One region of the Geodermatophilus sp. URMC 62 genome, then DNA from elsewhere that is predicted to be linked to it. Evidence: riboswitches for the same ligand, from Rfam matches in the RefSeq annotation. Region 1 holds a riboswitch; each other region holds the start of a gene.
What was found. Region 1 has a riboswitch for cyclic di-AMP ahead of ACU616_RS19995 (aggregation-promoting factor C-terminal-like domain-containing protein). Riboswitches for the same ligand answer to the same signal wherever they lie in the genome.
Positions count from the first base shown of each region.

Region 2: linked by a shared signal. The riboswitch ahead of ACU616_RS18825 (LysM peptidoglycan-binding domain-containing protein) and the one ahead of ACU616_RS19995 (aggregation-promoting factor C-terminal-like domain-containing protein) in region 1 are both predicted to bind cyclic di-AMP.
Region 3: linked by a shared signal. The riboswitch ahead of ACU616_RS26340 (transglycosylase family protein) and the one ahead of ACU616_RS19995 (aggregation-promoting factor C-terminal-like domain-containing protein) in region 1 are both predicted to bind cyclic di-AMP.

Region 1 covers NZ_JBRFHY010000001.1:4,123,948-4,133,286, reverse strand. The annotation lists gene ACU616_RS20035 (hypothetical protein) at 1-127, shown strand, start outside; gene ACU616_RS20030 (pentapeptide repeat-containing protein) at 164-1,021, opposite strand; gene ACU616_RS20025 (DUF4177 domain-containing protein) at 1,043-1,252, opposite strand; gene ACU616_RS20020 (VOC family protein) at 1,300-1,683, shown strand; gene ACU616_RS20015 (IS481 family transposase) at 1,893-2,858, shown strand; gene ACU616_RS20010 (hypothetical protein) at 2,872-3,282, opposite strand; gene ACU616_RS20005 (DUF72 domain-containing protein) at 3,323-4,051, opposite strand; gene ACU616_RS20000 (class I SAM-dependent methyltransferase) at 4,124-4,783, opposite strand; gene ACU616_RS19995 (aggregation-promoting factor C-terminal-like domain-containing protein) at 4,851-5,828, opposite strand; cyclic di-AMP (ydaO/yuaA leader) riboswitch at 6,039-6,196, opposite strand; gene ACU616_RS19990 (hypothetical protein) at 6,359-7,282, opposite strand; gene ACU616_RS19985 (LLM class flavin-dependent oxidoreductase) at 7,525-8,622, shown strand; gene ACU616_RS19980 (FMN reductase) at 8,619-9,248, shown strand; gene ACU616_RS19975 (FMN-binding glutamate synthase family protein) at 9,296-9,339, opposite strand, start outside.
Region 2 covers NZ_JBRFHY010000001.1:3,870,826-3,880,164, reverse strand. The annotation lists gene uvrB (excinuclease ABC subunit UvrB) at 1-1,239, opposite strand, end outside; gene glgX (glycogen debranching protein GlgX) at 1,773-3,878, shown strand; gene treY (malto-oligosyltrehalose synthase) at 3,875-6,229, shown strand; cyclic di-AMP (ydaO/yuaA leader) riboswitch at 6,496-6,661, shown strand; gene ACU616_RS18825 (LysM peptidoglycan-binding domain-containing protein) at 6,667-7,269, shown strand; gene treZ (malto-oligosyltrehalose trehalohydrolase) at 7,382-9,136, shown strand; gene ACU616_RS18815 (dihydrofolate reductase family protein) at 9,138-9,339, shown strand, end outside.
Region 3 covers NZ_JBRFHY010000001.1:5,493,107-5,502,445, reverse strand. The annotation lists gene ACU616_RS26355 (5-methyltetrahydropteroyltriglutamate--homocysteine S-methyltransferase) at 1-1,055, shown strand, start outside; gene ACU616_RS26350 (carbon starvation CstA family protein) at 1,218-3,425, shown strand; gene ACU616_RS26345 (YbdD/YjiX family protein) at 3,422-3,619, shown strand; gene ACU616_RS26340 (transglycosylase family protein) at 3,698-4,882, opposite strand; cyclic di-AMP (ydaO/yuaA leader) riboswitch at 4,884-5,041, opposite strand; gene ACU616_RS26335 (hypothetical protein) at 5,395-5,796, shown strand; gene ACU616_RS26330 (CBS domain-containing protein) at 5,816-6,430, opposite strand; gene ACU616_RS26325 (esterase/lipase family protein) at 6,773-7,537, opposite strand; gene ACU616_RS26320 (alpha/beta fold hydrolase) at 7,649-8,479, shown strand; gene ACU616_RS26315 (RNA polymerase sigma-70 factor) at 8,957-9,339, opposite strand, start outside.

The DNA.
Region 1 (9,339 bases):
CATCCGCACCGTCGACGAGGACCTGCGGCCGCTGATCGCGACCCTGCACCAGGCGCAGTCGCGCGTCGCCGGGGTCACCGGGCTGCTGCGCCGCCGCGCCCGGCCGGAGGACGACGACCTGCCCTGAGCCCGGCCGGGGCCCGGTCGCGTCCCCGCGCGGCGGTCACCGGGGCGCCGGACGCGGCGGTCCCCAGTGCGGCGGGTGCTCCAGGCCGCCGGGCAGGCGGGTCGTGGCGTCCCCGCGGGCGGCGGCCACCTGCCGGCGCGTGAGGAACAGCGCGCCGGAGAGGTCGCTGCCGCGCACGTCCGCGCCCCGCAGGTCGGCACCGAGCAGGTCGGTCAGGTACAGGTCGGCACCCCGCAGGTCCGCCCCGAGCAGCAGCGCCCCGCGCAGGCTCACGCCCCGCAGGTCCGCGCGGCGCAGGTCGGCGCCGGACAGGTCGGCGTTGCGCCGGTCCGCCCGGCGCCGGCCTCCCGCCCGCGGCCGGACGCCGGCCCGTGCCAGCTCGCTGACCGACAGCAGCAGCGCGCCGGCCTCCCGCTGCAGCGCGTCGGCGTCGACCGCCGCGAGCTCGCCGGGCCCGGCGGCGGTGAGGCCGGTGGCGCGCCGGTGCGCGGCCGTCAGGTCCCTGTGCAGCGGCGCGGCCGCCTCGAGGGCGAGCGCCTCACCGAGGTACCAGAGGACCTCGTGCAGCAGCCGCTGCACGCCGAAGGCCGCGAACACCGCCGTCGCCCGCTCGGGGCTCCCCCGCCAGCCCGCGTCGCCGGCGAACGTCACCTGCACGGTCTGCTGGCCGGCACCGAAGCAGTCGAACACCGTGCAGCCGGGGAAGCCGCGCTCCCGCAGCTGCGCGTGGATGCCGCAGCGGTCGTCGTCGCGCAGGTTCGGGCAGGGCCGACCCGCGGGCTTGTCGATCGCGAAGTCGGCCGAGGCCGCGAAGGCCGGGGCCACGCAGCACAGCCCCGCGCAGCTCGCGCAGTCCGCGCGCAACCGCGCCCGGGCATCGACGGCGTCGGACACGGACGCTCCTCGTGGGATCGGTCAGGTCGTGGGGCGCTCCAGCGTCACCAGGACGCCCTCGACACCCCCCGGGCCGAGGCGCCCCTTGACCTCGACGGAGGTGATGGCCTTGAGCTGCCATCCCTCCCGGGCGTTCTGGTTGAGCACCTTCTCCAGCTTGTCACCCGACATCTTCCCGCCGATGAGCCCCTCGCGGATCTCCACCACCCGGTACTCGTAGCGCTGCGCCACGGCGTCCTCCTCGTGTCGGTGTCCTGCCCTGCGGCGATGATGCCCGGGTGGACGTCCTCAGCAGCCGGGTCCTGCTCCGGCCCCCCGACCCCGCGCGGTCGCAGGCGTTCTACCGGGACGTGCTGGGGCTCGCGGTGTACCGCGAGTTCGGGCCGCCCGGGCACCGCGGCGTGGTGTTCTTCCTCGGCAACGGCCTGCTCGAGGTGTCCGGCTCCGGCGACGAGCCGCCGCGCGGGACCGCGCTGTGGCTGCAGGTGCGCGACGTCGCCGCCGAGCACGCCCGGCTGCGGGCGGCCGGCGTGCCGGTGCTGCGCGAGCCGCGCACCGAGCCGTGGGGCCTGGTCGAGGCCTGGGTCGCCGACCCCGACGGCGTGCGGATCGTCCTGGTCGAGGTCCCGGCCGACCACCCGCTGCGCCGCGACCAGCGCTAGGAGACTGCTGAACAAGTCGCCGAGATGATCATGCGCGAGGCGCCGACCTGCGCATCTTCTCGACGCGACACCCGGATTCTCGGGTTATTCAGCAGGCTCCTAGATGTACCCGGCCAGGACGTTGGTGACAGGCGTCGGGGCTTGAACGAAGGAGAACCTCCGAGTGGGGTGTGGCTTGTCGAAGGCCCAGTCCCTGCTCGGAGGTTCTCGTGTCCCACGCTAATGCCCGCACCACCGTTCATGGCCGGCAGTTGATCGTCCAGCGGTATCAGGGAGGCTGGAAGAAGGCGCACATCGCTGCGGCGATGGGGATCTCCCGTAAGTGCGTGCGGACCTGGATCGACCGCTACGCCGCCGAGGGCCAGGCGGGCCTGCAGGACCGGTCCAGCCGCCCGCGTACCAGCCCGCGGCGAACGGCGGCCGAGGTGGAGGACCGCATCGTTGAGCTTTGGGGGCGCGAGCGTCGGGGGCCGGCCTTCATCAGCGCCGAGCTGGGGGTGCCGGCCCGCACGGTGTCGCGGGTGCTGGTCCGCCGCGGGCAGCCCCGGCTGGCCGCGCTGGATCCGATGACCGGGCAGGTGATCCGCGCCTCGAAGACCACCGCGATCCGCTATGAGCGGTCCCGGCCCGGCGAGCTGGTCCACATGGACGTCAAGAAGCTGGCCCGCATCCCCGTCGGCGGTGGCTGGCGGGCGCACGGGCGCGCCGCTGGCAGCACCAGCCGGGACCGGGCAACCCGGGTCGGCTTCGACTACGTGCACTCACTCGTCGATGACCACTCCCGGCTGGCCTACTCCGAAATCCTCCCCGACGAGAAGGGACCCACCTGCGCGGCGTTCCTCGCCCGCGCCGCGGCTTACTTCGCCGCCCACGGCATTCCGCTCATCGAGCGGGTGATGACCGACAACGCCTGGGCCTACCGGTGGTCCCTGCGCGAGGTCATCACCGCCCTCGGCGCCCGGCAGAAGTTCATCCGCCCGCACTGCCCGTGGCAGAACGGCAAGGTCGAACGCCTCAACCGCACCCTGGTCAGCGAATGGGCCTACCGGCAGGTCTTCACCAGCAACGACCAGCGCGCCGCCGCCCTCGCTCCCTGGCTCGAGCACTACAACACTCGACGCCGTCACAGCGCACTCGGCGGCCATCCTCCGATCAGTCGCCTGGCACCAACCTGATGGCCGGGTACAGCTAGAGCGTCCCCGCCGGCGGGGTGTCGCGGTCGGACGACGGCCGGCGCAGCACGTCGCCGAAGGACTGCTCGAGGCGAGCCCAGGTCCGGCTCCACTCCTCGATCGGCTCGAGCACCCGCTCGAACACGGCGAGCTGCTCGTCGAAGGCCTGCAGCTGACCGATCAGGCCCGTGATCAGCTGACGCTGGCCCCGCACCGCCTGCGCGACCGCCCCGACCTGCGCCGCCGACATGGCCCCGGGCGGCGAGGGCAGGCGCGGCAGCGACAGCCCCGACGGCACCGCGCCGGTGGCCAGCCCGCGCGCCCGGTCGGTGAAGCCGCGCAGCTGGGCGACGAACTCCTCGACCGACCGGCTGACCAGGTTCCCCTGCCCCTGCCCTGGCTTCGTCCCGTCGTCCTGCTCGCTCATGACCCCAGTCTCCCGCCGCCGCGCCCCGCTCGCCGCCCGGTCAGCTGCCGGTCAGCGCCCGCAGCGTCTCGGCGTTGCGGACGGCGTGGCCGTGGCCGTCGTTGTTGAAGTAGGCGTGGACGTCGCGGCCGTCGCGCGCCCACTCCGCGATCCGGTCGGCCCACCAGCGCAGGTCCGCATCGGGGTAGGAGCCGGCGTACAGGGCGGTGTCGTCCGGGCCGTGCAGCCGGACGTAGACGAACGGCGCGGTGGCCCGCAGCACGCAGGGCAGGCCGGCGCCGCTCATCACGCAGTAGGCCGCGCCGTGCCGCTCGAGCAGCGCGAACACCTCCTCGACGTGCCAGCTGGGGTGGCGGAACTCCACGGCCACCCGCACCCAGTCCGGCAGCAGGGAGAGGAAGTACTCCAGGCGGGCGTCGTCGCGGGCCGCGGCCGGGTGCAGCTGCACCAGCAGCACGGCCCGCCGGCCGTCCAGCTCGTGCCAGGCCGCGGTGATCCGCTCGACCCACGCCTCCGGGGCGTACAGCCGCTTGGCGTGGGTGAGCCCGCGCGGGGCCTTGACCGACAGCCGGAAGTGCTCGGGCAGCCGGTCGCGCCAGCCGGCGAAGGTCGCCGTCCGGGGCCAGCGGTAGAAGCTCGCGTTGAGCTCGACGGTGCCGAACCGGCGCACGTAGTGGGCCAGCCGGTCGCGGGGCGGCGTCCCCGGCGGGTAGAGGACGCCGTCCCAGTGGTCGTAGCTCCAGCCGGAGGTGCCGACGTGGACGGCCACCGGTGCCGCCGTCTCAGTGCCCGTGCCGGGCGACGGCGGTGCCGCGGGTGGGGTCGAGGAGGGCGGGAGCGCTCACGGCAGCCGCCACACGGTGGTGCGGCGCAGCCCCGGGCCCTCGGTCTCGGGCACGTCGTAGGCGGCGACGGGCTCCAGCCGCTCGTGCGGCAGGTAGGGCCGCCCCGGGTCGCCGACGAGCACCTCGCAGCCGCGCGCCCGGGCCCGGTCGAGGAAGGGCAGTACCCGCTCGGTCATCTCCCGGTCGTAGCAGACGTCGCCGGCCAGGACGACGTCGACGGCCGGCGGCTCCCGGTCGAGGACGTCGCCGGCCACGCCGATCCCGGTCACCCCGTTCAGGCCGGCGTTGACGCCCACCGCCGTCCGGGAGAACGGGTCGACGTCGCTGGCCAGCACGTGGCCGGCGCCGGCGAGGACGGCGGCGATCGCGACGAGCCCGCTGCCCGACCCCAGGTCGAGGACGCGGCGGCCGGCCACCGTCACCGGCCCGTCGAGGACGGCGCGGGCGAGGGCCTGGCCGCCGGGCCAGGCCGCGGCCCAGAACGGCGGTGCCTCGCCGGCGCCGCCGGCCGCGTCCTCCATCGCCTCCCACAGGGCGACGACGTCGTCGGCGACGTGCAACCGCACCTCCGGGACGAGCGAGGGCCGGCGCACCTGCGTGTGCGCGCGGACGAACCCCACGGGCACCACACGGGTGGCCGGCCCTCGCTGCGTCACGCCCCCAGTGTCACGCGCCGGGTTGGCGACGTGCCGCCACGGCCCGGTGCGGGGCACCGGGGTCCTGTCAGTACCAGCCGGTGGACTGCGAGTGCACCCAAGCGCCGCACGGCGAGCCGTAGCGGCTGTCGATGTAGATCAGGCCCGCGTCGATCTGCCGGTAGCCGTCGGAGGTCTTGGCGATGCCGGTGCTGGCCCAGGTGGAGTCCAGGAACTGCGGGATGCCGTAGGCGGTGCTGGAGGGGTTCTGCGCGTTGGGGTTCCAGCCGCTCTCCTTGCCCCACAGGTTCTCCAGGCAGCTGAACTGCTGGGCGCTGCCCACCTTGCTCATGGCGTAGTCCTTGAAGGAGCCACGGGCGGCCGGCGCGGCGGCAGGTGCAGCCGCCGGGGCGGGCGCGGCCTGCGCCGCGGCGGCCCGCTGAGCGGCCGCAGCCTCGGCCGCGGCCTGCGCCTCGGCCGCGGCCTGGGCCTCCGCGGCGGCCTGGGCCTCGGCGGCGGCCTGGGCCTCGGCGGCGGCGCGGGCGGCCTCCTCCTCGGCGGCGCGGCGGGCGGCCTCCTCGGCGGCGCGGCGGTCGAGCTCGGCCTGGTCGGCGGCGGCCTGCGCCTCGGCGGCGCTGGTCTCCTCGGCGGAGCGCTCGTTGCGGGAGGCGGCGAGGTCCTCGAGCGGCGCGAGGTCGGCGGTCTGCGACGCCGCGGTCCCGGTCGGCTGCCCGCTGAGGCCGAGCTGCTCGGCCACGCTCACCGTGGAGCCGGCCGTCTCGGTGCCGGCCTCGGCGGCCGGGCCGCTCGTGCTCACCACGCCGACGACCAGGGCGCCGGCGGCGGCCGTGGCCAGCAGCAGGGCGGGGCGGCGCGGGCCCAGCGGGGGGCTGCTGCGCCGGGCGCGGGTGCGGGCCGGCAGGCCCAGGCGGCGGGCGCGACGACGGGGGGCGGTGTCCGCGGTGCCGACGGCGGCCATGACGGCGGTGTCGGCGGGCGTCGCGGCTGCGGACAGCTCGACGGTCTCGGGCGTGTGGGCAGGCGTACGCGGGGTGGGGCGGGGCATGAGGGTGAGGGCTCCGAGGGAGAGTGCGCGCGCGGCAGCCCGGTTCGCGGGCAGGGACCGGCGCACGGCGGTCGTCGGGTCCCCGCGCGCGATCGGCGGCGCGGGGTCAGCAGGGCAGGGCGGCGGCCGGACTCAGATGGCGCGGTGGACGCGCACCCGGCGGCACCTGCGGGCCGCGGCGGCCCGGAGGCGGGGCATGCGGAGAGTCTCCGTTTCTTCCGGTGCCGCCTACCGAGTTAGCTGACGGGTTCGGGCGGGAAGAAGCCCTACGCGCTGCGAGCGGAGCTCGGCAGGCGATTCACCCCAGGACTGCGGTGGGTCCCCGGCTCGCGCCCGCGGCTGCGGACACGACTCGGCGGCGTCCGGCCGGGCTCCCCGGAAGGGGACGAGACGACCAGCCGGACGTCAGGAACGGTACGTGTCGTTACCTGCCCGTGACAACAGCGGAACGCGAGATGCACACGTGACACGAGTTACGGTGCAGCCGGCGCACGCCACCCCTCGGCGCCGGCGCAGGTCAGGACGCCGGGTCAGGACGCCGCGGCGACCTCGCTCCGGTTCCCGCCCCGATCGGCGTCCCCGCGCAGCGCCGTGACGTCGGCCGGGTCACCCTCCGGCGTCCGGGGGCCCTCGTCGCGGGCCGCCGCGTCGCGCCGGTCGGCGAGCACCGAGACGTCCTCGGGCAGCGCCCCGGTGCGCACCGTGTCGGTCCGCGGCGCGCCGGTGCCCGCCGGGTCGGGACCGACGTCGTCGCCGCGCAGCACGCGGGCGAGACCGGCCAGGGCGTCGTCGACGTGCCCGGTCAGCACCCGGAGCGTCTCGCGCACCCCCTCCTTCTCGGCGCGCAGCGCGGCCAGCTCCGCCTCGACGGCGGCTCGCTCCCGCTGGGCCTGCGCCGCCGCCGCCCGCCGCGCCTCCTCGGCCTCGCGGTGGACCGCCTGCAGCTCGGCCGCCGCCTCCGCCCGCCGTGCGTCGGCCTCCCGCCGGGCCTGCTCGCGCAGCGCGGTCACCGCCTGGCGCATCTCCGCGACCTTGGCCAGGCGCGCCTCGGCCTCCGCGCGCGCCTCGGCACGCACCTGGTCGGCCTCCTCCTCGGCACGCTGCAGCAGGGCGCGCGCGTCCTCGGGGCTGGGGAGCGACTCCCGCTCGCGCACCAGCTGGGCCAGCCGGCGGCGGGCGTTCTGCAGCTCACCGGAGCAGGCGGCGTAGCGGCTGAGCAGGTGGTCGTTCTCCCGGCGGAGCACCAGCAGCTCGGTCTCGGCCGCGGCCACGTAGTCGTCGACCTGCAGGCAGTCGTACCCGCGCAGTGCGTGTGTGAAGACCGGGCCGGTGCCCAGCAGTCCGTCGAGGCCCCTCGCCGGGACGTGCTCCGCGGCGGTGTTGCCCGTGAAGGCCGTGCGCCTGGCCGCGTCCGCCCCGGCGTCCGGAGCAGTTCCCTGCGAGTGCTTCGACATCCGGTTCCCCCCGGTCCGTCATGCCCGCCCGGGCCCGTCGGGCGATCCAGGTGGTGGGCGCCAGACTCCCAGCGGGTCCCCCGGTCGGGGGGTCGGACCAGGTCACGGGACGGTCACCGACGGAGTGGTCCGCCACGCCGTGGTCGTCCGACTACCGCCTGCAGCCGGAGCCGAGGAATGTCCGTACGGACACCACCGTTGAGCGAGACAGTAGTTGCACTCTCAACCACAGGGAGCACGAGATGCAGTTCGGCGTCTTCTCGGTCAGTGACGTCACGACCGACCCCACCACCGGCCGCGCCCCCAGCGAGGCGGAGCGGATCCAGGCGATCGTCGCGATCGCGCGGAAGGCCGAGGAGGTCGGGCTCGACGTCTTCGCCCTCGGCGAGCACCACAACCCGCCGTTCTTCTCCTCCTCCCCCACCACCACGCTGGCCTACATCGCGGCGCAGACCTCGACGGTGCAGCTGTCGACGGCGACCACGCTGATCACCACCAACGACCCGGTGAAGATCGCCGAGGACTACGCGATGCTGCAGCACCTGGCCGGCGGCCGGGTGGACCTGATGATGGGCCGCGGCAACACCGGGCCGGTCTACCCGTGGTTCGGGCAGGACATCCGCAACGGCATCCCGCTGGCGGTGGAGAACTACGCACTGCTGCGGAAGCTGTGGGACGACGAGGTCGTCGACTGGTCCGGCCGGTTCCGCACGCCGCTGCAGGGCTTCACCTCGACACCGCGCCCGCTCGACGGCGTCCCGCCCTTCGTGTGGCACGGCTCCATCCGCAGCCCGCAGATCGCCGAGCAGGCCGCGTACTACGGCGACGGCTTCTTCTCCAACCACATCTTCTGGCCGGCCGAGCACACCCGGCGGATGGTCGAGTTCTACCGCTCGCGCTTCGAGCACCACGGCCACGGCAGCGCCGACCAGGCGATCGTCGGTCTCGGCGGCCAGGTGTTCGTGCGGAAGAACAGCCAGGACGCCGTCCGGGAGTTCCGGCCCTACTTCGACAACGCGCCGGTCTACGGCCACGGCCCGTCGCTGGAGGACTTCTCCCGCGAGACGCCGCTGACCGTCGGCAGCCCGCAGCAGGTCATCGAGCGCACCCTCGGCTTCCGCGACTACGTCGGCGACTACCAGCGGCAGCTGTTCCTCGTCGACCACGCCGGGCTGCCGCTGACGACCGTGCTCGAGCAGCTGGACGTCCTGGGCGAGGAGGTCGTGCCGGTGCTGCGCCGCGAGTTCGCCGCGCTCAAGCCCGCCCACGTGCCCGACGCCCCCACGCACGCCTCGCTCGTCGCCGCCCGGCAGCGCACCCCGGAGGAGGTCTCGGCATGACCACCCGCAGCACCACCCGCACGCTGGCCGTGGTCAGCGCCGGGCTGTCGACGCCGTCGTCGACCCGGCTGCTGGCCGACCGGCTGGCCGCGGCGACCGTCGCGGCGCTGCGCGAGCGCGGCGAGGACGCCGTCGTCGAGGTCGTCGAGCTGCGCGAGCACGCCCGCGACCTGGCCGACGCCTTCGTCACCGGCTTCCCGGACGCGGCCCTGCGCGCGGCGATCGGGACGGTGACCGGCGCCGACGCGGTCATCGCCGTCACCCCGGTGTTCACCGCCTCCTACAGCGGGCTGTTCAAGTCCTTCGTCGACGTGCTGGAGGAGGACGCGCTGACCGGCACGCCCGTGCTGCTCGGCGCGACCGCCGGGACCGCCCGGCACTCGCTGGTGCTCGAGCACGCGATGCGCCCGCTGTTCGCCCACCTGCGGGCGGTCACCGTGCCGACGGCGGTGTTCGCGGCCAGCGAGGACTGGGCCGGCGGCGACGGCGGTGAGCTGGGCCGGCGGATCGTCCGGGCCGCCGGCGAGCTGGCCGACGTCGTCACCGGGCGGCCCGCGTCGGCGCGCCCGGCCGACCCGTTCGCCGACGTCCCCTCCTTCGAGGACCTGCTCCGCGGCCGCTCCTGACGGGCACGTCCGCGGGAGCGCACCGTGCACCTCCGCGGACGTCCCCGTCAGCGGACGGCGTCCTCCGAGGGTTCGGCGGAGCCGCCCTGGG
Region 2 (9,339 bases), 250 kb from region 1:
GCCGGTGCGGCCCAGCTCGTAGTCGCCCGGCGTGGCGGACAGGTAGACGGTCTGGCCGATCCGGTCGGTGAACTCCTCCCACTTCAGCGGGCGGTTGTCCATGGCCGAGGGCAGCCGGAAGCCGTGCTCGACCAGGGTCCGCTTGCGGCTCATGTCGCCCTCGTACATGCCGCCGATCTGCGGGACGGTCACGTGCGACTCGTCGATGACCAGCAGGAAGTCGTCGGGGAAGTAGTCGATGAGGCAGGCGCCGGCGCTGCCCGGCGCCCGGCCGTCGATGTGCCGCGAGTAGTTCTCGATGCCGGAGCAGAAGCCGACCTGGCGCATCATCTCGATGTCGTAGGTGGTGCGCATGCGCAGCCGCTGGGCCTCCAGCAGCTTGCCCTGCCGCTCCAGCTCAGCCAGCCGCTGCTCGAGCTCGACCTCGATGGTGGCGATCGCCCGCTCCATGCGCTCGGGGCCGGCGACGTAGTGGGTGGCCGGGAAGACGAACAGCTCCTGGACCTCGCGGACCACCTCGCCGGTGAGCGGGTGCAGGTAGTACAACCGCTCCACCTCGTCGCCGAACATCTCGATCCGGACGGCGAGCTCCTCGTACACCGGGAAGACCTCGATCGTGTCGCCGCGCACGCGGAAGGTGCCGCGGCTGAAGGAGAGGTCGTTGCGGGTGTACTGCTCGGTGACCAGCGTGCGCAGCAGGTCGTCGCGGTCGCGCTCCTCCCCCACCGAGATCTTCAGTGCGCGGTCGACGTACTCCTGCGGCGTCCCCAGGCCGTAGATGCAGGAGACGGTGGCGACCACGACGACGTCGCGGCGGGTCAGCAGCGCCTGGGTGGCCGAGTGCCGCAGCCGCTCGACCTCGTCGTTGACCGAGGAGTCCTTCTCGATGTAGGTGTCGGTCTGCGGGACGTAGGCCTCGGGCTGGTAGTAGTCGTAGTACGAGACGAAGTACTCGACGGCGTTGTCCGGCAGCAGCTCGCGGAACTCGTTGGCCAGCTGCGCGGCGAGCGTCTTGTTCGGCGCCATCACCAGGGTGGGCCGCTGCACCCGCTCGATGAGCCAGGCGGTGGTGGCCGACTTCCCGGTGCCGGTGGCGCCCAGCAGCACGGTGTCCTTCTCGCCCGCGTGGACCTTCTCCGCCAGGGCCTCGATGGCGGCCGGCTGGTCGCCCGAGGGCTGGAACTCGCTGACGACGCGGAAGCGCCCCTGGGTGGGCCGGATGTCGGTGGTCGCGCGCACGAGGACGACGGTACGACCGGTGTGCGACGAAAACCGGGGGTGCGGCGGGACGGCGTCGGCGCGACGGGTGGGACGCCTGCCACCGGCGCAGCCGGTCACCCCGGGGGCGCCTGTGACGGGGGCGCACGACCGGGGCGCCCGGGACCCCGCGCGCCGACCGGCCGGGGCGGTCCTGTTCACCCCGCCGTGGGCCGCCCGCTAGCGTGCACTCCCGCAGGAGCGCCCCGGCGGGGACCAGTGCCACCCGGGACACTCCCGGGCGAGGTCGGACCCCGCCGCCCGCGCTCCCCGGCCTCCGCCGGACCTGCGCACGACGCCTCCCGCGGCCCTGCCGTGGGGGGCGTCGTCGTCTCCGGCGCAGCCGGCGCCGCCGCCCGCGGCCGGCCGGCGTGACCTCCGCCGCGTCAGGTGTGGGCCGGGCCGGATGGGGCACTGGGACCGCGGGCAGTCATGCCCCGACCCCCTGACGACGGCCGCGGCAGGGGGCCAACGCGCCCCGACGTCGGGGGCGCCCGTGCAGGAGGAAACACTCGATGACCCAGGTGTGGCCCGGAGCCGCTTATCCCCTCGGAGCCACGTACGACGGCACCGGGACGAACTTCGCCCTCTTCAGCGAGGTCGCCGAGAAGGTCGAGCTCTGCCTGTTCGACGAGCAGGGCAACGAGGAGCGCATCCGGCTGCCCGAGATGGACGGCTACGTCTGGCACGCGTTCCTGCCCGGCATCCAGCCCGGCCAGCGCTACGGGTACCGCGTGCACGGCCCGAACGACCCCGGGCAGGGGCACCGCTGCAACCCGAACAAGCTGCTGCTCGACCCCTACGCCAAGGCGATCCACGGCGCGATCGACTGGGACGAGGCCTGCTTCGGCTACCGGTTCGGCAGCGACGAGCGCAACGACGACGACTCGGCGCCGCACATGCCGAGGTCCGTCGTCGTCAACCCGTACTTCGACTGGGGCGTCGACCGCCCGCCGAGGACGCCGTACAACAAGACGGTCATCTACGAGGCACACGTCAAGGGCCTGACGATGACCCACCCGCGCATCCCCGAGGAGCTGCGCGGCACCTACGCCGGCATCGCGCACCCCGCGGTCGTCGAGCACCTGCAGTCGCTCGGCATCACCGCGATCGAGCTCATGCCGGTGCACCAGTTCGTGCAGGACGACACCCTGCTGCAGAAGGGACTGCGCAACTACTGGGGCTACAACACGATCGGCTTCTTCGCCCCGCACAACGAGTACGCCCTCCAGACCGACGGGCAGCAGGTGCAGGAGTTCAAGGGCATGGTCCGGACCCTGCACGAGGCGGGCATCGAGGTGATCCTCGACGTCGTCTACAACCACACCGCCGAGGGCAACCACATGGGCCCGACGCTGTCGTTCAAGGGCATCGACAACCGGGCCTACTACCGGCTGGTCGAGGGCGACGAGCAGTACTACATGGACACCACCGGCACCGGGAACTCGCTCAACGTCCGCAACCCGCAGTCGCTGCAGCTGATCATGGACTCGCTGCGCTACTGGGTCACCGAGATGCACGTCGACGGCTTCCGCTTCGACCTGGCCTCCACCCTGGCCCGCCAGTTCCACGAGGTCGACCGGCTCTCGGCGTTCTTCGACCTCGTGCACCAGGACCCGATCGTCAGCCAGGTGAAGCTCATCGCCGAGCCGTGGGACGTCGGCGACGGCGGCTACCAGGTGGGCAACTTCCCGGCCCTGTGGACCGAGTGGAACGGCAAGTACCGCGACACCGTCCGCGACTTCTGGCGCGGCGAGGACGCGACCATCGGCGAGTTCGCCAGCCGGATCTCCGGCTCGGCCGACCTCTACAAGCACTCCGGGCGCCGGCCGGTGGCGAGCATCAACTTCGTCACCGCCCACGACGGGTTCACCCTCACCGACCTCGTCTCCTACAACGAGAAGCACAACGAGGCCAACGGCGAGGGCAACAACGACGGCGAGAGCCACAACCGCAGCTGGAACTGCGGTGTGGAGGGACCGACCGACGACCCCGAGGTGCTCGCGCTGCGGGCGCGGCAGCGGCGCAACTTCATCGCCTCGCTGATGCTCTCCCAGGGCGTGCCGATGCTGCTGCACGGCGACGAGCTGGGCCGCACGCAGAACGGCAACAACAACGGCTACTGCCAGGACTCCGAGCTCACCTGGATCGACTGGAGCGACGTCGACGAGGGGCTGCTGGAGTTCACCAAGCTGGTGACCCGGCTGCGCACCGAGCACCCGACGTTCCGCCGTCGCCGGTTCTTCCACGGCCGGCCGGTGCGCCGGGAGGAGGGCGACCCGGTGCAGGACGTCGCCTGGTTCACCCCTGGCGGCGAGCTGATGAGCGACGAGGACTGGGACGCCGGCTACGCCAAGTCGCTGGCCATGTACCTCAACGGCCACGGCATCCGGGAGACCGACGAGCGCGGCGAGGACGTCGTCGACGACTGCTTCTACCTGGCCTTCAACGCCTCCCACGAGCCGATCGAGTACACGTTGCCCTCCGGCGACTACGCCGAGGGCTGGACCGTCGTGGTCGACACCGCCGAGTTCGGCGAGGTGGAGGCGGTGCAGGTCAAGGCCGGGGACACCGTGACCGTCGGGGCCCGCGCCACCGTCGTGCTGATGGCGGCGCCGTGAGCGAGGCCCCGCAGGGGACGGACGCCGCTCTCGAGCGCCGGCGGGCCGTCCCGACGGCGACCTACCGGCTGCAGGTGACCGCCGCCTCCACCCTGGACGACGCGGCGGCCGTGGCCGGCTACCTCGCCGATCTCGGTGTCAGCCACGCGTACTCCTCGCCGCTGCTGCGGTCGGCGGCGGGCAGCACGCACGGCTACGACACCGTCGACCACGCGCACGTCGACGAGTCGCGCGGCGGGCAGGCCGGCTTCGACCGGCTCGTCGCCGCGCTGCACGAGCACGGCCTGGGCCTGGTGCTCGACCTGGTGCCCAACCACATGGGCGTGGCCGACCCGGCCGAGGCGCCGTGGTGGTGGGACGTGCTGCAGCACGGGCGCGACAGCGCCCACGCCTCGGCGTTCGACGTCGACTGGGACTTCGGGAACGGCCGGGTCCGCATCCCGGTCCTGGGGTCGGCCGACGACGTGGAGAAGCTGGAGGTGGTGGACGGGGAGCTGCGGTACTACGACAACCGCTTCCCCCTCGCCCCCGGCACGGGCGAGGGGACGCCGCAGGAGGTGCACGACCGGCAGCACTACGAGCTGGTCGACTGGCGGCGCGCGGACTCCGACCTGAACTACCGCCGGTTCTTCGCCATCAACACCCTCGCCGGGCTGCGGGTGGAGGACCCCGAGGTCTTCGACGCCACCCACGAGCTGGTGCTGCGGATGGTCGCCGAGGGCGCCGTCGACGGGCTGCGGATCGACCACCCCGACGGCCTCGCCGACCCCAAGGGCTACCTCGACCGGCTGGCCGAGGGCTCCGGCGGCCGGTGGACCGTGGTCGAGAAGATCCTCGAGCCCGGTGAGGACCTGCCGGAGAGCTGGGCGACGGCGGGCACCACCGGCTACGACGCGCTCGCCGAGGTCGACGACGTGCTGGTCGACCCGGCCGGCGAGGCGGCGCTGACCGCGCTGGACACCGAGCTGTCGGGCCGCGAGGTCGACTACGCGCAGCTGGTGCACGACTGCAAGCGCGAGGTGACCGACGGGATCCTCGGCTCGGAGGTGGCCCGGCTGGTGCGGGTGATCGGCGAGCTGCCCGGCGTCGACCGGGAGCGGCAGACCGAGGCGCTGGCCGAGCTGCTGGCCGGCTTCGGCGTCTACCGCTCCTACCTGCCCGACGGCCGCGAGCACCTCGACGCGGCGGTGGCCGCCGTCCGCGACCGCCGGCCCGACCTGGTCGCCGCCGTGGACGCCCTCTACCCGGTGCTGTCCCAGGCCGGCACCGAGGCGGCCACCCGCTTCGAGCAGACCAGCGGCCCGGTGATGGCCAAGGGCGTCGAGGACAGCGCCTACTACCGCTGGGCGCGGTTCGTGGTGCTCAACGAGGTCGGCGGGGACCCGGCGCGGTTCGGCTCCACGGTCGAGGAGTTCCACGCGGCGCAGGCCCGGCGGGCCGAACGCCGGCCGGAGTCGATGACCACGCTGACCACCCACGACACCAAGCGCAGCGAGGACACCCGCGCCCGGCTCGCCGTCCTCGCCGAGGTGCCCACCGAGTGGGCCGACCTCGTGCGCGGCTGGCTGTCGCGGCACCCGCTGCCCGACCGGCCGCTGGCGCACCTGGTCTGGCAGAACCTGGTGGGCGCGTGGCCGCTGTCGCGCGAGCGGGCGCACGCCTACGCCGAGAAGGCCGCCCGCGAGGCCGGCCTGTCGACGACGTGGACCGACGTCGACGAGGCGTTCGAGGCACAGCTGCACGCCCTGGTGGACGCCGCCTACGACGACCCGGCGACCACCGGCGAGATCGAGGCGTTCGTCGACCGCGTCGGCGCGGCCGGGCGGTCCAACGCGCTGGCGCAGAAGCTGCTGCAGCTGACGATGCCCGGCGTCCCCGACGTCTACCAGGGCACCGAGCTCGAGGACCGCTCGCTGGTCGACCCGGACAACCGCCGTCCGGTCGACTACGACCTGCGCCGGCAGCTGCTGGCCCGGCTCGACGAGGGCTGGGTCCCCGAGGTGGACGACACCGGCGCGGCCAAGCTGCTCGTCGTCTCCCGGGTGCTGCGGCTGCGCCGCGACTCCCCGGAGCTGTTCGCCGGCTACCGCCCGGTGGAGGTCACCGGGTCGGCCGCCGGCCACGTGGTCGCCTTCGACCGGGGCGCCGACGGGGGCGACGGCGCGGTGACCGCGGCGACCCGGCTGCCCGTGGGCCTGGCGGCCACCGGCTGGGGCGGCACGGCGCTGGCCCTCCCGACCGGCGCCTGGCGCGACGTCCTCACCGGCACGCGGGTGGTCTCCGACGCCGACGGCGTCCCGGTCGGCGAGCTGCTCGCCCGGCTGCCGGTGGCCCTGCTGGTCCGCGACTGACGAAGGACCTCACTGCCCCCCACTGCTCGCACGCTCGCGGCGGGCCCTTGCAGTGAGGCCAAGTGCGACACAGCTCACGTCCCCGTCGTCGACGGGGGCGTGAGCTGCGCGGACGTCCGGCGCCGGCCCGGCCGGCGGGCGTGACACGCCTGGGACCCGTGGGGCGCGACGTGCCGCGCCGTGATGTGGCCGTTACCTTTGCCCACGCACCCGGCCGACAGAGAGCCGCGTGCCGGAGCCGGTCCGCCGAACCCCGTCCGCCGGCCTCCGTTCCACTGCACATCCAGGACGGGGGTGGGGGACCCATTCCGGCGCCTGCCACCACGGTCACGGGGACCGGGCAGCGCCTTGGGGTGAGGCCGCACGACGTGTGGCCGGGGCACCGATCGCTCCGAACCCGACAGCTCACCTCGCAGGCGGCGGATCGGAGTCCCCCCATGCGCACGTCCACCTCCCTGCTCCGCCGTGCCGTCCTCACGACCGGCGTGGCCGCTGCCGCGCTCGGCGTGGCCGCCGGTCCCGCCTCGGCCGCCGCCCCCAACGACTGGGACGCCGTCGCCCAGTGCGAGTCCGGCGGCAACTGGAGCATCAACACCGGCAACGGCTACTACGGCGGCCTGCAGTTCAGCCAGAGCACCTGGGCCGCCTTCGGCGGCACGGCCTACGCCGCGCGCGCCGACCTGGCGACCAAGGCGCAGCAGATCGCCGTCGGTGAGAAGACCCTCGACGCCCAGGGCCCGGGCGCCTGGCCCACCTGTGGCAAGGGCCTGAACCCGTCCGCGCCCGAGGCCGGCGCGGCCCCGGCCGCGGCTCCCGCTCCGGCGCCGGCCGCCGCTCCCGCTCCGGCGGAGCGGGAGCCCGTGGCCGCCTCGCGCGCCGACCGGCCGTCGGGTGGCAGCTACACGGTCGCCGCCGGCGACACGCTGTCGACGATCGCCGCGGCCCACGGCACGACCTGGGAGGCCCTGTTCGACCTGAACCAGGGCACGGTCAGCGACGCCGACCAGATCTTCGTCGGCCAGGTCCTGCAGCTCCCCTGACGCCGCGCGGCAGCCGGGGGACGCGCTCCCCCGGCTGCCGCCGCAGCGGTTGGCCCGCCGGTGGGCGGGCACCAACCTCCGGTCACCCCGCACGACCCCTGGAGGCCCCCGCATGTCCGCACCCGTCGAGTTCGCCGTCTGGGCGCCGGTCCCCGAGCGGGTCCGGCTGCAGGTCGACGGAACGGTGCACGAGATGCGCCGGGACGACACCGGCTGGTGGCGCGCCGAGGTCGAGGCCGCACCCGAGGCCGACTACGGCTACCTGCTCGGCGACGACGACACGCCCCGTCCCGACCCGCGCTCGCGCCGCCAGCCCGAGGGCGTGCACGGGCTGTCCCGCCGCTACGACCCGGCCACGTACGCGTGGGGTGACCGCGCCTGGACCGGCCGCCCGCTGGCCGGGGGGGTCGTCTACGAGCTGCACGTCGGCACTTTCACGCCCGAGGGCACCCTCGACGCCGCGATCGGCCGGCTCGACCACCTCGTCGACCTCGGGATCGACTTCGTCGAGCTGCTGCCGGTCAACGGCTTCGACGGCACGCACAACTGGGGCTACGACGGCGTCCTCTGGTACGCGGTGCAGGAGAGCTACGGCGGCCCTGCGGCCTACCAGCGCTTCGTCGACGCCTGCCACCAGCGTGGCCTCGGCGTCGTCCAGGACGTCGTCTACAACCACCTCGGCCCGTCCGGGAACTACCTGCCGCTGTTCATGCCCGTCTTCAGCGAGGGCGGGGCGAACACCTGGGGCAGCTCGGTCAACCTCTCCGGCCCGGACTCCGACGAGGTGCGGCGCTACATCCTGGACAACGCGCTGATGTGGCTGCGCGACATGCACGTCGACGGGCTGCGGCTGGACGCCGTCCACGCGCTGGTCGACGAGCGCGCCACCCACGTGCTCGAGGAGATGGCGCAGGAGGTCGACCGGCTGTCGGTCGCCGTCGGCCGGCCGCTGACCCTCATCGCCGAGAGCGACCTCAACGACCCGCGCACGGTCACGCCCCGCATCGCCGGCGGCCTCGGCATCTCCGCGCAGTGGAGCGACGACTTCCACCACGCGCTGCACTCGACCCTGACCGGCGAGGGGCAGGGCTACTACGGCGACTTCGCCGCGGCCGGGCTGTCCGGGCTGGCCAAGACGCTCACCGGCGCCTTCTTCCACGACGGCGCGTGGTCGAGCTTCCGGCGCCGGCACCACGGCCGCCCGGTGGACACCGCGGCGCTGCCGGGCTGGAAGTTCCTCGGCTACCTGCAGGACCACGACCAGATCGGCAACCGCGCGATCGGCGACCGCGTCTCGGCGTCCCTCTCCCCCGGCCTGCTCGCCGTCGGCGCCACGCTGGTGCTGACCAGCCCGTTCACCCCGATGCTGTTCATGGGCGAGGAGTGGGGCGCCTCGACGCCGTGGCAGTTCTTCACCAGCCACACCGACCCGGAGATCGGCCGGGCGACGGCCGAGGGGCGCAAGGGCGAGTTCGCCGGGCACGGGTGGGACGCCGACGAGGTGCCCGACCCGCAGGACCCCGAGACCTTCCGGCGCTCGAAGCTGGACTGGGCGGAGGTGCAGCGCGAGCCGCACGCGCACCTGCTCGGCGTGCACCGCGCGCTGATCGCCCTGCGGCGCGCCCACCCCGACCTCGTCGACCCCGACCTGTCGTCGGTGGCGGTCAGCTGGGACGACGCCGACCGGTGGCTGGTGGTGCACCGCGGGTCGCTGCGCATCGTGGCCAACCTCTCCGGCGAGCCCCGCGAGGTCGACCTCGACGTGCCGGCGCACGACGTGCTGTTCGCCAGCGGTGAGCTGCCCGCGCTCGACGGGACGACGGTGACCGTGCCGCCGGAGAGCGCGGCCGTGCTCACCACCGCCTGAGGTGCGCCGGCTGCTGCCACCCCCGGGCGCCGAGCTGTCCGACGAGGACCTGGTGGCGGCCTACGCGCTGCCGGCCGGCCGGTCGGTGCGGGTGGACTTCGTGGCCTCCCTCGACGGGGCGATCACCGTCGGGGGCAGGAGCGCGGGCCTGGGGTCACCGGGTGACAAGCGGGTGTTCCGGGTGCTGCGGGCGCTCGCCGACG
Region 3 (9,339 bases), 1.4 Mb from region 1:
AGGCGCGCACCCGGCACGCCGCCGGGGAGATCGACGACGCCGAGCTGCGCGGGATCGAGGACGCGGCGATCGCCGACGTCGTCCGGCTGCAGGGCGACGTCGGGCTGGGCACCGCCACCGACGGCGAGTTCCGCCGCGCCTCGTGGCACATGGACTTCATCTACGCCATCGACGGCATCAGCAAGGTGACCGGCGAGGACATCGTCGTCCACTTCCGGAACGCCGACGGGACGATCGACTTCACCCCGGCCGGGCTGCACGTGGACGGCCCGCTGGCGATCGGGGAGCCGATCTTCGGCGCGGACCTCGCCTACCTGCAGTCGCTGGTGGGGGAGGGGCAGACGGCGAAGCTGACCATCCCCTCGCCGTCGATGGTCCACTACCGCGGCGGAGCGGCGGCGATCGACCCGGCCGTCTACCCCGACGAGGACGCCTTCTGGGACGCGCTGTCGGCCGCCTACGCCTCGCAGGTGCGGGGCGTGGCCGCGATGGGCTGCCGCTACCTGCAGCTCGACGACACCAGCCTGGCCTACCTCAACGACCCGGCGCAGCGGGCCGAGCTCGCCGCTCAGGGCCGCGACGCCGAGCACCAGCACGAGCGCTACATCCGGCAGATCAACGCCGCGCTGGCCGGCCGCCCGGACACCCTGACGGTGACCACCCACATGTGCCGCGGCAACTTCCGCTCCTCCTGGGTGGCCGAGGGCGGCTACGACTTCGTCGCCGAGGCGCTGTTCGGCGGGCTGGAGGTCGACGGCTTCTTCCTCGAGTACGACGACGCCCGCTCCGGCGGCTTCGAGCCGCTGCGCTTCGTGCCGCCGGGCAAGCGGGTGGTGCTGGGCCTGGTGACGACGAAGCGGCCCGAGCTCGAGAGGAAAGACGACCTCAAGCGGCGCATCGACGAGGCCGCGCGGTTCGTGCCGCTCGAGCAGCTCGCGCTCTCGCCGCAGTGCGGCTTCTCCTCGACCGTCGAGGGCAACGCGCTCACCCGCGACGAGCAGGTCGCCAAGCTCGCGCTGGTCGTCGAGGTCGCCCAGGAGGTCTGGGGCTACTGACCCTGGCCCCCGTGCGAGCGGTGGGGACGAGGGGGGTCCCTGATCACGGGGCGGTCACGGTCCCACCCCTGTGTGGTGGCGCCGTCCGGGCACCGGCCATGCTCGGACCCGTCCAGAGGACAGCGTCGTCCGGGCGCCGTCCGCGCACGCGAGGAGGGGCCCGTGTCCACCACCGTCAGCAGGCCAGACACCGACGGAGGACCTCCCGGAGGGGCCGGCCGTCGCCGGCCGTCGGTCAGGAGCGTCCTGGTGTGGACGGCGGTGGCGATCGTCGGCGCCGTCGCGTGGACGGTGCTCGCGCTGGCCCGCGGCGAGTCGGTCTCGGCGCTGTGGATCCTCTTCGCCGCGCTGGCCTCCTACGCCATCGCCTACCGCTTCTACTCGCGGTTCATCGCCTACCGGGCGCTGGGCGTCGACGACCGGCGGGCCACCCCGGCCGAGCGGCTGCACAACGGCGTCGACTTCGACGTCACTGACCGGCGCGTGCTCTTCGGGCACCACTTCGCCGCGATCGCCGGCGCCGGCCCGCTGGTCGGCCCGGTGCTGGCCGCCCAGATGGGCTACCTGCCCGGCACCATCTGGATCGTCGTCGGCGTGATCTTCGCCGGCGCCGTGCAGGACATGGTCGTCCTGTTCTTCTCGATGCGGCGCAACGGGAAGAGCCTCGGCCAGATGGTCCGCGAGGAGATCGGGATCGTCGGCGGCGTCGCCGCGCTCATCGCCGTCTTCGCGATCATGATCCTCATCCTCGCCGTCCTGGCGCTGATCGTGGTCAACGCGCTGGCCGAGTCGCCGTGGGGCGTCTTCTCGATCGCGCTGACCATCCCCATCGCCCTGTTCATGGGCGTCTACCTGCGGGTGCTGCGGCCCGGCCGGGTGCTGGAGGCCACCGGCATCGGCGTCGTCCTGCTGCTGCTGGCCATCGTCGGCGGCGGCTGGATCGAGGGCACCGGCCTCGCCGACGCCCTCACCCTGTCCAAGGAGTGGCTGGTCCTCGCCCTGGTGGTCTACGGGTTCGTGGCCTCGGTGCTGCCGGTCTGGCTGCTGCTGACCCCGCGGGACTACCTGTCCACGTTCATGAAGGTCGGCGTCATCGTCCTGCTCGCGGTCGGGCTGCTGATCGCCCGCCCGGTGCTGCAGGCCGACGCGGTCACCCAGTTCGCCAAGGAGGGCACCGGCCCGGTCTTCGCCGGGTCGCTGTTCCCGTTCGTCTTCATCACCATCGCCTGCGGCGCGCTGTCGGGCTTCCACGCCCTGATCTCCTCGGGGACGACGCCGAAGATGGTGGCCAAGGAGAGCCACGTCCGCCTGATCGGCTACGGCGGCATGCTGATGGAGTCCTTCGTGGCCATCAGCGCGCTCATCGCCGCCGTCGTCATCGACCAGGGCCTGTACTTCGCGATGAACGCCCCGGCCGGCGCCACCGGCGGGACCCCGGAGACGGCGGCGGCCTTCGTCAACGGCCTGGGCTTCTCCACCTCCGCCCAGGACCTCGCCGCCGCCTCGGCCGCCGTCCAGGAGCCGAGCCTGATCTCGCGCACCGGCGGCGCCCCGACGCTCGCCGTCGGCATCTCCGAGATCTTCCACACCGCCTTCGGCGGGAACCTGCAGGCGTTCTGGTACCACTTCGCGATCATGTTCGAGGCGCTGTTCATCCTCACCGCCGTCGACGCCGGCACCCGCGTGGGCCGGTTCATGCTGCAGGACACGATCGGCAACGTGTGGAAGCGCTTCGGTGACCTGTCGTGGCGGCCGGGCAACGTCATCGCCAGCGCCGTCGTCGTCGGCCTGTGGGGCTCGATGCTCTACATCGGCGTCACCGACCCGCTGGGCGGGGTCAACCAGCTCTTCCCGCTGTTCGGCATCGCCAACCAGCTGCTCGCCGCGATCGCGCTGACCCTGGCGACCGTCCTGCTGGTGAAGCACGGGAAGCTCAGGTACGCCTGGATCACCGCCGTCCCGCTGGCCTGGGACCTGGTGGTCACCATGACGGCGAGCTGGCAGAAGGTCTTCTCCGACAACCCCGCGATCGGCTACTTCGCCCAGCGCGCCCGGTACGCCGACGCGCTCGACGCCGGTGAGGTCCTCCCGCCGGCGCAGGACGTGGGCCAGATGCAGCAGGTCGTCACCAACTCGACGATCAACGGGGTGCTGCAGGCGTTCTTCGCCCTCCTGGTGCTGGTCGTCTTCGTCAACGCGCTGGTGGTCGTCGCCCGGGCGGTCCGCACCCGCGGCGCGCTCCCGACGACGGAGGAGCCGGCGGTGCCCTCGGCCATCGTCGAACCCGCGGGGCTGTTCGCGACGGCCGAGGAGAAGCGCGCCATGGCCGAGCACGAGCGGCTGGTCGGCGCCGGGAGGGACCGCTCGTGAGCGCCGCGGTCGCCCTCGCCGGCCGGGCCTGGCGCGGGGTGCGCTGGTACCTGCGGGAGTGGAGCGGCGAGGCCCGCTGGGACGACTACCTCGCGCACTGCGCACGGCACGGGCACGAGCCGGTGAGCCGGCGGGAGTTCGAGCGGCGCCGCGCCGACGAGGTGGAGCGCAACCCGGTCAGCCGCTGCTGCTGAGCCGGACACGACAGCGACCCCCTGCCCGCGGGCAGGGGGTCGCTGTGCTCGGCCGGCCCCGTGGTCCGGCGAGGTGGGTCAGGCCGTGTAGTTCACGTGGACGTGGTCGAAGTGGTTGGCGGTCGCGCTGCCGCGGTCCTCCATCTGCGTCCAGGAGCCGGTCGGGGAGGTGAGGATCCGCTGCTCGTAGATGACGTAGTCCACGCCGAGCTCCTCCCAGTGGTCGATGTGGTACTGGACGATCGCGTCGCCGAGGGCGGTGTCGGACAGGACCATGTAGTCCAGCGCCAGGCCCGACGGGTGGCCGTTCGGGTCGACGGCGCTGGCGCGGGTGCCGCCGAGGGTGATGTCGGCGGCACCGGCGACGTTGGCCACGACCGCGTCGGCGGCGGCCTGCACCTGCGGCTTGACGTCGCCGGCGCTGTTGGTGATGTGCGCGGCGCCGACGGCCGTCTGGGCGAGGGAGGTCGTCGTGCCCGACGGCGCCGACGTGCCGGCGGTGGCCGTCGTCGCGGCGGGGGCCGCCGGGGCCGGGGCGGCCTGCTCGGCGCCCGTCAGCGTCAGCACCTCCCCGGGGGTGATGCGGTTCGGGTTGCTGCCGATGACGTCGGCGTTGCGCTGGTAGACCTCGCGCCAGGACTGGCCGTGGGCAGCGGCGATCTCCCGCAGCGTGTCGCCGCGCTCGACGGTGTAGTCGCCCCAGGCGGCGTGGCGGCCGGAGGTCCCGGCGTCGTGGTCCCCGCGGTCGCCGTCGTCCTGGGTCGTCGCCGGGGCGCCGGCCGGCTGCTCCGCGGCGGGCGCGGCGGCGGTGGTCGCGGCGGCGGTGGACGCGGTGGTGGTCGACGCGGTGGTGGACGCGGCGCCCGACCCGGCGGCGGCCGGCGTGGTGCCCTCGGTCAGGTACTTGCCGCAGGTCGGCCAGGCGCCGATGCCCTGCCCGGCGAGGACCTCCTCGGCGATCTGGACCTGCTGGCCCGGCGTCGCCAGGTCGGCGCGGGGTGCCAGGTCGGTGCCCCCGTAGCCGGCCCAGGTCGGCTGGCTGAACTGCAGGCCGCCGTAGTAGCCGTTGCCGGTGTTGATGCTCCAGTTGCCGCCGGACTCGCACTGGGCGACGCCGGTCCAGTCGTGGGTGGTGGTGGTGGCTGCTGCGGCTGCCGGGGAGCTGAGGACGCCGAGCCCGACGGCGGTGGCGCCGGCGGCGACGGGGGCCTTGGCGAGGACCTTCTTGGTGCGGACGTAGCGGGGCGCGCGGTGCTTGGGCATGGTGATCTCCGATCACCGCCGGCGAGGTGAGCTGTCGGGTTCGGGCGATCGGTGTGCCCGGCCGCGGGACGCGGCTTCACCCCGAGGCGCACAGCGGCAGGGCCGTGGCGCCGTGGACGTGGGTCCCCCACCCCTGCCCTGGGGAGTCGTGGAGGGCGACCGGTGGGCAGGGTTTGGCGGACCGGCGCCGCGCTCCTGTTTAGCTGAGCGCAGCCAAAACGTTACGTTCAGTCATGTGAGTTGTCGCCGTGACGTGGGTCACACTTCGGCATGACACGCTCACGGAGGGCAACAACGGGGGTCGACCGCGCGGTGGGCCGGTGGAGGTCGTGTGCCGCCCAGGGCGGCAGAGGGGCCCGGACGCGCGGGATCCGCCGAGGTCCGGACGCGCAACGGTTCGTCCCGCCCGTCCCACGAACGCCAGGGCACCCCACGGACGGTCAGGACGTGCGGGCGCGGTGCCGACACCCAGTGCACGACCCGAGGCCTGCGGGCCCGTCCGAGGAGTGCCCATGCCGTCGTCCCCCGACCCGAGCCGCCGCCTCACCGAGCTGCGTGCCGGCATGTCCGTCCTGACGAGCGCGGCCGCCGACCTGGGGGTCGGCAGTCAGAGCGAGGTGCGCGTGCTGTCCGACGGACGGCTCTGGCTGGCCGAGCAGCAGATCGCGGTCAGCGCCGCGGACGTCTACCAGGCCGCGCGCGGGCTGGTGGCCGCCCAGCTCGACGCCATCGCCGCGGTCACCGACCGGCCGGTCGAGGACCACGCGCTGGCCTGGCTGGTGACGCTGCAGACCAACGAGGTCATGGTCGGCATCGAGGACGAGGTCGCCGCCCTGGATGCCGCCCTGGCGGACACCGCCCTGGCGGACACCGCCCTGGAGGACACCGCGGCGCTGGAGGACGACGCCGCCTAGGCCCCCGCGTCCGCGCGGGTCACGGCACGCGGACGCCGACCACCCCGCCCACCGTCCGGGCCAGCGCCTCCAGGGCGCGCTGCTCGGACCCGGCGGGCCCCTGCGGCTCCCCGCGGGTGCGCCGGACGGTGGCCACGCCCTCGGCGACCGAGACGTCCCACGCGTCCAGCTCCCCGGTGTAGCCCTCGACCAGCCGCAGCAGGTCGCGGCGGATCTCGTCGTCCGGCCGGACCAGGGCGCGCAGCAGGTCGCGGCGGCTGACGATCCCGACCAGCCGGTCGCCGTCGAGGACCGGCGCGCCGCGCAGCCGGTGGTCGACGACCAGCCGGGCGACGTCGGCGAGGTCCGAGCCGGACTCGACGGTCCGCACCGCCTCGGTCATCACCTCCCGCACCAGCACCGGCGGGGGCGGCGCGCCGGCGTCCTCGGCGCGGCGCAGGTGCAGCCGGGGGTCCTGCGGCAGCCGGTCGCGCAGCACGTCGACCTCGGCGACGATGCCGACCAGCCGGTCGCCGCCGTCGACCACGGGGACGGCGGCGAAACCCCGCTCCGCCCTCACCGCGCCCACGTCCTTGGCGGAGGTGTCCGGTCCCACCGTGACGACCTGGCATGTCATGACGTCCCTGACCTGCACCGTGTCCTCCTCGGCCGCGGTCCCGTCCGGACCCCTCGGCTCCCGAGCATCCCCAGGCGGTCCGGGCACGCCGGCCGGCTCCCCGCGGGACCCGGGCAGGTCGTGGGAGGTCCCTGCACACCAAGCCCTGCTGAGGTCCGCGAGCGTCGCGGCGGCGCCCCGCCCTCGGCTGCCCGTCCTCGACCCCGTGCGAGGAGCCCCGCACCGCCGCGGTGAGCGCCGCAGGACCACTCGACCAGACGGGCCGGGACGACAGGTCAGGCCCGATCGGGGACGTGCCGGTACCGGGTCGACCTGCCATGTGTACCTGACGGGACGTCGATGACGGGCGGGCTGCTCGTGTCAGCGACGGCGGGGGAAGAGCAGGCTGAGTCCGGGCGGGGGGCGGAACGGTGTCCACGTACCCTCGGCCATCCCCAGCCGGTCGGCCAGCAGCCAGAGCACCGCCGGGTTGCAGGCCAGGCCGAGGTGGCTGCCGCGCACCTCCACGTTCTCCCGCCGGGGGCGGAGTTCGTAGCGACACGACGACCAGTGCACGATGCCGTCGGCCCGCGTGTAGACCGACGTCGCGGGCACACGCAGGGAGCCGCGTTCGGCCCAGGGCCGGGGCAGGGCGGCCGCCCCGCGCAGGAGGCGGGTGCCGCCGTCGACGATCCCCGAGGCGGTGCGCACCCAGGGCGCAGATCTCAGCACCGGCGTGCCGAGGGTGACCAGTCCGCGGACGCTGCCCGGCGCGGCTCTCGCCAGTTCCTGAGCGTAGAGGCCGCCGAGACTCCAGCCGACCAGGCTGACCCGCCGTCCCGAGGTCCGGTGCAACCGCTGGAGCCGGGCGCGCAGCGAGTCGACGACGTGGCCCGTCGGGCCGCGGTTGGTGCCCAGGTTCCAGCCGGACACCTCGTGGCCGAGGGCGCGCAGCGCGGTCCGGAGCACCACGGTGGCGGGGTCGCCGGTCATCAGCCCCGGCAGCACCAGCACCGGGTGCCCGTCACCGCGGCGGGCTGCTGCGAGCACCGGCCAGGCAGCCGCCAGGACGGCGAGGTCCAGACCCGCCCGCGGCGGCTCGGTGAGCAGCGCAGCCGGTGAGGGGGAGCGTGAGGCGGCAGGCACCTCGACAGCATCCCTGGCGCGGGAGTCCCGACCCGCAGGGGCGTCCCCACCGGCCCGTCCCCGGCGTGGAAGGGCGCGACGACCGGACTCGAGCCCTGCCAGGATCGTCGGGTGCAACTCGAGCAGACCTTCGTCTGGCGAGGACGTCAGGTGCGATGGGACGCCTGGGGCGAAGGTCCACCGGTGGTGTTCTGCCACGGCACCCCGTGGTCCTCGGCTCTCTGGCGTCCGTTCGCTGATGCGCTGAGCTCGGAGTTCCGGGTCCACCTCTGGGACATGCCCGGCTACGGCCAGTCCTCGATGCAGGCTGAGCACCGCGTCTCGCTCGATGTGCAAGGCGAGCTGCTCTGCGACCTCATCGGCCACTGGGGACTGGACCGGCCACACCTCATCGCCCACGACTACGGCGGGGCCGTCGCACTGCGCGCACACCTGCTGCACGGCGCGCTCTACAGCTCCCTGGCCCTGGTCGACGTCGTGGCGCTTGCGCCCTGGGGCTCGGAGTTCTTCCGCCTGGTACGCGACAACGCTGATGTCTTCGCGGCTCTGCCGGCCGCTGTGCACGAGGGCGTGGTGCGCGCGTACGTCGAGGGAGCCAGCCATCGCGGCCTCGACGAGCGCCAGACGCGCACGCTGGTCGGGCCGTGGCTCGGATCGCCGGGCCAGGCGGCGTTCTATCGGCAGATCGCCCAGGCCGACCAGACCCACACCGACGAGGTGGAGCCCCTGTACGGCTCACTGGCGCTGCCGGTACTCGTCGCCTGGGGCGTCGAGGACACCTGGATCCCGGTCGACCGGGCTCATGCCCTGGCCGAGGCGATAGCCGGGGCGCGCCTGCAGCTCGTCCGGGATGCAGGGCATCTGATCCAGCTGGACGCTCCTGAGCGTCTCGCCACCGTCCTGCACGGTTGGCTCGTCGAGCAGCGGCAACGCCGGGCCTGAGTGAAGCCACGGCATCCCGCGACCGGATCCGCTTCCGGTCCTGCAGCTCAGTGCGATGACAGCTCAGTGCGATGACATGGTGGAGCGAGAGCCTGAGTGAGCGGCGGAGGAACTTGCTACCCCGGGCCTTCATCCGCTCCTGGCCAGTCGGTGGAGTCCTACGACCTTCGCCGCGTCGTACGAGTTGAGCGTGGCGGAGGTCGATCTCCTGCCCGAGGCGGCCCGCTGGGCGGACTGGGACTACTCCGAGCTCGCGCTCGACGACCTGGGCCAGGCCGTCGCTCACCGTTGAAGGTTCACCCCCATCGCCCGAGGCCCAGGGTGAGCGACGACCCCTCGACGACCTCCTCTGGGCAACCAGGGGTTCCCGTGCGGGACGCCGCCGTCGGCGCGATTGCACGCGCGGACGTCGACGCAGCGGGCCGGCAGCCTGGCCCGGGGACCCTGCGGCGTCGATGTCCGCGACACGATCGGAGCTCATCGCGCCGACCTCAGGAGCGACGCGAGGTCGCCGATCGGCCCGAGGTGCGCCAGCTTGTCGGGGTTGACGATCCCGCTGATGCTCGTGATCCGGCCGTCGGCGATGTCGATCGCGCACGCGCCGATCAGCCGCTGCTGTGCGTCGAGGAGGAGCGCTCCCGGGCTGCCGTTGAGTTCGACAGGGAGCAAGGACACGCCCGGGAGGCGCGCGACCCGTCGGACCCAGTTGATGACCGTGCGTGCGACACGGTTGCGTCCGCGCAGCGCTCGCGCGAGCGCCGGGACCTTGCCGCCGCCGTCGCCGGTCAGTGTGACGTCGTGCGCGAGCAGCGCCTCGAGCCCGGCGAGATCGCCGTGTTCGGCGGCCGCGAAGAACCGGG